One region of the Herminiimonas aquatilis genome, then DNA from elsewhere that is predicted to be linked to it. Evidence: predicted binding sites of a transcription regulator. Region 1 holds the regulator's gene; the other holds the start of a gene.
The links. Region 1 encodes FliA, which starts transcription of late flagellar genes. Its sites were predicted from a motif close to CTAAAGTTTNNNNNNNNNNNGCCGNTA; they were not measured.
Positions count from the first base shown of each region.

Region 1 (2,406 bases):
ACAACGCGTGCCGGAAGACCTGCACGTCGCGAACCAACAGTACCTGGTGGACCGTGCATTCAAGCTCAAGCGCGAGACGGCACCATTCCAGTTCAACGATGCGGAAATACCTTTGGTAATGGCAAATACGGCAAGAGCAATGAACGACAAAAGTTTGCGTGAGGTGATTCTTGGCTAGTTTCGAATGTGATCAGGCAGAAGGTCTACGGCGCATGCTCGCCGGACCGAAGCCGCGCATTTTCACATTTTTATCCGCTACGTCGATTGCGGATAAAAGTGCAATGCTGGTCAATTTGAGCGCTTCACTTGCTTCCAGCGGCAGCGATGTCGTATTGCTGGACGCGTGCATGTCGAAGAATGGCATCACACGTCGCATGGGTGTTGAAGTACATGCGACCCTGCTTGATGTGGCGCGTCAACAGCGCGCCCTGAATCAAGTCGTGCAAGCCATGCCGCAAGGCTTTGGACTTGCATCTTTGACTAGCGGTTCGGTGCATGCTGCCTCGCGTGATGCTGACCAGTTGCGTCGTCTGTCGAACGCCTTCGGCGTACTGGCTGCACAATCCGATGTATTGGTGGTGGATGCAGAGTTGGACGAGAGTGATAATTTCACGATTCCTGGCATGGCCAGCGGCGACATCGTGATTCAGGTCGCCCCCGGCGCGGCTTCGATCAAGGAAGCCTACTCGTTGATCAAGCGCCTTAACAATCAATTGGGTCGTCGACCTTTTGGCATCCTGGTGACGGGAGCCGACGAGCGCGAGGCCGCACTTGTCTATCAAAACATGGCGCAGGTTGCCAGCCGCTATCTGGCGGTACAACTGCATTCCATAGGTTCAATTCCCTCGGACGAAAACACGACACGCGCTGCGCGTTTGGGGCGCGCCGTGATTGATGCATTTCCCATGGCCGGCGCGTCGGTTGCGTTCCGTCGGCTGGCAGAGCGTTTTGCCTTGTCCGCGCATGGCGCCAAGTTCGGGGCTTGATCGATGTACACGGCAGAAGGAAAATCGGATAGGGATCATCTGGTAAGTCAGCATGCACCGCTAGTCAAGAAACTCGCGCACCAGATGAAAGCCAAATTGCCTCCCAGCGTAGAAGTCGACGATCTGATCCAGGCAGGCATGATTGGTTTGCTGGACGCTGTCAGCCGTTACGAAGAAACACATGGTGCCCAGTTCGAAACCTATGCCGTGCAACGCATACGCGGTGCCATGCTGGATGAATTACGCAGCAGTGACTGGATGCCACGCAGCATGCGTCAGAACATGCGCAAGATCGAGGTGGCGATGAACAGTCTGCAGCAAAAGCTGGGCCGCCCACCGAATGAAAGCGAAGTTGCCAAGCAACTCAAGTTATCGCTGGCCGATTATCAGGATTTGCTGAGTGACGGCGGCGGGCATCAACTGGTGTATTACGAAGATTTTCACGATAGTGAAGATAACGAACACTTCCTTGATCGTTATTGCACCGACGAGTCGCCCGATCCTTTACAGAATTTGATGAACACCGGTTTCCGCTCGGCGGTTATCGCAGCCATCGAGGCATTGCCGGAACGAGAAAAAATTCTAATGAGTTTGTACTACGAACAGGAAATGAATCTGAAGGAAATCGGGGCCGTGATGGGTGTCACCGAATCACGCGTGTCACAATTACATAGCCAGGCCATCGCCAGGATGCGTGCAAATTTGAGGGAGAGAGCGTGGACTGGGGTAGCTTAATTGGCATAGCGCTTGCGCTTGGCGGCTTGCTCGCCGGACAACTGCTGGAAGGCGGCAAGCTCAGTTCACTGATTCAGCCGGCCGCGTTCATCATCGTGGTGGTGGGCACCATGGGTGCAGTCTTGCTGCAAAGCGGCTGGCCGACTTTTGTGCGCGGTATCAAAATGGCGAGTCGCGTGTTCGTGCCACAGGATGATGATTATCCAAGTCTGATGCGCGAGATGACGAACTGGAGCACGATAGCCCGCCGCGAAGGCCTCCTGAGCCTGGAGCGTGTTATCAAGGACGTCAAAGATCCTTTTATTGCGCATGGCTTGCGCTTGATCGTCGATGGCGTCGATCCGCACAAATTGCGTGGCGTGCTCGACTTGGAAATCGACGCATATGAAACGCGCGAACGTCTGGCTGTAAAAATCTGGGAGTCCGCAGGCGGTTATGCACCCACCATCGGTATTCTCGGTGCAGTACTGGGTTTGATCCATGTGATGGAAAATCTGTCTGATCCTAGTCGTCTAGGTAGCGGGATTGCCGTGGCCTTTGTTGCAACGATTTACGGTGTCGGGTTTGCCAATCTGGTGTTTTTGCCGATTGCCAGCAAACTCAAGGCGATCGTCGCCCGCGATGTCTTCAAGCACGAGATGCTGGCCGATGCGTTCTCCGGTATTGCTGCTGGTGATAATCCTCG
Region 1 covers NZ_JBHTCC010000003.1:152,786-155,191, forward strand. The annotation lists gene flhF (flagellar biosynthesis protein FlhF) at 1-178, shown strand, start outside; gene ACFQO0_RS13180 (MinD/ParA family ATP-binding protein) at 171-986, shown strand; gene ACFQO0_RS13185 (RNA polymerase sigma factor FliA) at 990-1,721, shown strand; gene ACFQO0_RS13190 (flagellar motor protein) at 1,703-2,406, shown strand, end outside.

Region 2 (2,406 bases), on a different contig from region 1:
GGCAGGGCATTTGCCTGAGCCAACATTGCGGTACCAGCTTGTTGCAGGATCTGACCACGTGTCAGACTGGCTGTTTCCGAAGCAAAATCAGCATCCAGAATACGGCTACGCGCTGCACTCAAGTTCTCGCTGGTTGTGCTCAGGTTCGAAACAACCGATGTGAAGCGATTTTGCAGCGCACCGAGTGATGCACGTGACGAGCTCAGGTTAGCCAGAGCGGAGTCAATGATCTGCAATGCACTGTTGGCGCCCGACGGGATGCCGTTGGTGACGGTGGTGATATCGATCGAAGCAACGGATGCCAATGTGCTGCTTTGAACTGCTGCCGCTGCACCGGTGAAGATGCCCACGCCAGCCGAACTTGCTGTAAAGGCTTCCGACGAGTTGAGCGTTACTTTTGCACCGACGACTGACGAATCATTTGCACCGCCTGCGCCCAGAGTCACGGCTACACCTGTACCACCATCGGTAGTGGGAGCACCTTTGAAGGTGATACCTGTTTGAGTTGTGTTGTTGGTTACGCCGATATCGTAGCCTTGCGATTGCGTCAACGAGATGGTGCCGTTTGTCAAATCAGCAATTGCCGTGATACCAGTAGTGCCAGCTTGGTCATTGATTGCTTTAGCCAAACTACCAACGTCCGTTGCAGTTGCCAGGGTTGCGCTAACCGTCACTGGGTTTGCAGCGCCAGCAGCAGTTGGTGTGCCTTGCAATGTAAGCGAAACTGTACCTGCTGCGAAAGCGCCAAGTGTTGCTACGGTGGTTGCGGAAGCACTTACGCCAGTTGCACCAGCAGCAGCGTTGATTTGGTCAGCAATGACTTTGCCAGAAGCAGCGGCAGCAACAGTAACTGTGCTGGTTGTGCCATTACCTTGAACTGTCAGTGCACCACCTGCAACAGCATTTGCTGGAACGGTTGCGCCAACTGCGACAGCATTGACCATCGTGCCGCCGCTGGCAGTTGCCAGGCTGTTGTTGCCGATCGCCGACGCTTGAGCGCTGCTGATCGAGAAGTTAATTGTTTGGTTTGCGTTCGCGCCAACCTGGAACTGAGCGTTGCTCAGAGAGCCGTCCAGAATGTTTTGTCCGTTGAACTGGGTTGTGTTTGCGACGCGGTTCAATTCTTGTTGCAGTTGGCTGACTTCTTCTTGCAGAGAAGCGCGGTCTGACGAAGAGTTGGTGCCGTTGGCGGATTGAACAGCCAGGGTACGGATACGTTGCAACAGATCGGTTGCTGTGCCCAAGCCGCCTTCAGCGGTTTGCGCCATCGAGATACCGTCGTTTGCATTTTGAGCTGCACGAGTCAAGCCATTGATCTGGCTGGTCATACGGTCGGAAATTGCCAAGCCTGCTGCATCATCCTTTGCGCTGTTGATGCGCAAACCGGACGACAAACGTTGCAGGGATGTTGCAAGTGAAGACTGGGACATCGTCAGATTGCGTTGTGCATTCAGCGACGAGGTGTTGGTGTTAATGACTGCTGCCATGATGATTCTCCTGTTGTAGTCCGATGGAAGTCTGACTGAAGCACTGTCAACGTCTGCCTTGCGTGATTTCGCATGTACAGCGTCGTTGTAAGTTTTATCGGACGATTCCGGAAAAAGTTTAGTGCTACAGCAAAACTAAATTTTTTCCGGTTTCACCCAAACTGCAGCCAGATAGTTTCTTTCACGGTTGCTTTGTGGAAAATCTTTAAGGAATTTTCTTAAAAAAGAAAACAAATAAAAAGGGTTTTTACCCTTTATTTTTCTTATTTCCTGTCGAGTAGGGTGCTTGCCAAAATGATCACCTTTTGCTTGTTTCCCCTATTATATGCAGTGCAAATAAATGTGAGAAGAAAGGTGGTGTTGCCGACAAAAGAAGGGAAGAAGGTAATTTCCCTCGCCAAAAAGAAGATGGCGAAGGAAAAATATATGTAAACGGGTTTGAATGAATCCGGCTGTCAGGGCTGTTCGTAACGGTTGCGAATGTTTTAAAAAGGCTTAAGTTGCGGCGATGACGCGATTTTTACCTGTTCTTTTCGCTTCATACAACGCGGCATCGGCACGCTTGATCATCGATTGCTGGTCTTCTTGCTCTTTTCGCAAGGCAACGCCAGCGCTGAAAGTCATCAGGAGGCGCGTGTGATTGTGCATGAAAATCTGCTTGGTCAGTTCGCGCTGCAGACGGGTGATGGTCTGCACCGCTTCTTCCAGCGGGGTGTCGGGTAGGACGATCAGGAACTCCTCACCACCGAAGCGGGCGATGATATCCATGGTGCGCAGGGTTTCCTTGATCACGCGGACTAGGTGGATCAGGGCTTCGTCGCCAGCAGTATGGCCGTAATTGTCATTGATTTTTTTGAAATCATCGAGGTCTAGCATGGCGATACAAAGCGGAGAGGCGCGGCGTTCGGCACGAGCCAAC
Region 2 covers NZ_JBHTCC010000001.1:105,087-107,492, reverse strand. The annotation lists gene ACFQO0_RS00515 (flagellin N-terminal helical domain-containing protein) at 1-1,487, opposite strand, end outside; gene ACFQO0_RS00510 (GGDEF domain-containing protein) at 1,983-2,406, opposite strand, start outside.
Region 2: ACFQO0_RS00515 (flagellin N-terminal helical domain-containing protein) is a predicted target of FliA. The motif match lies at 1,583-1,609, and genes of this name have one in related genera.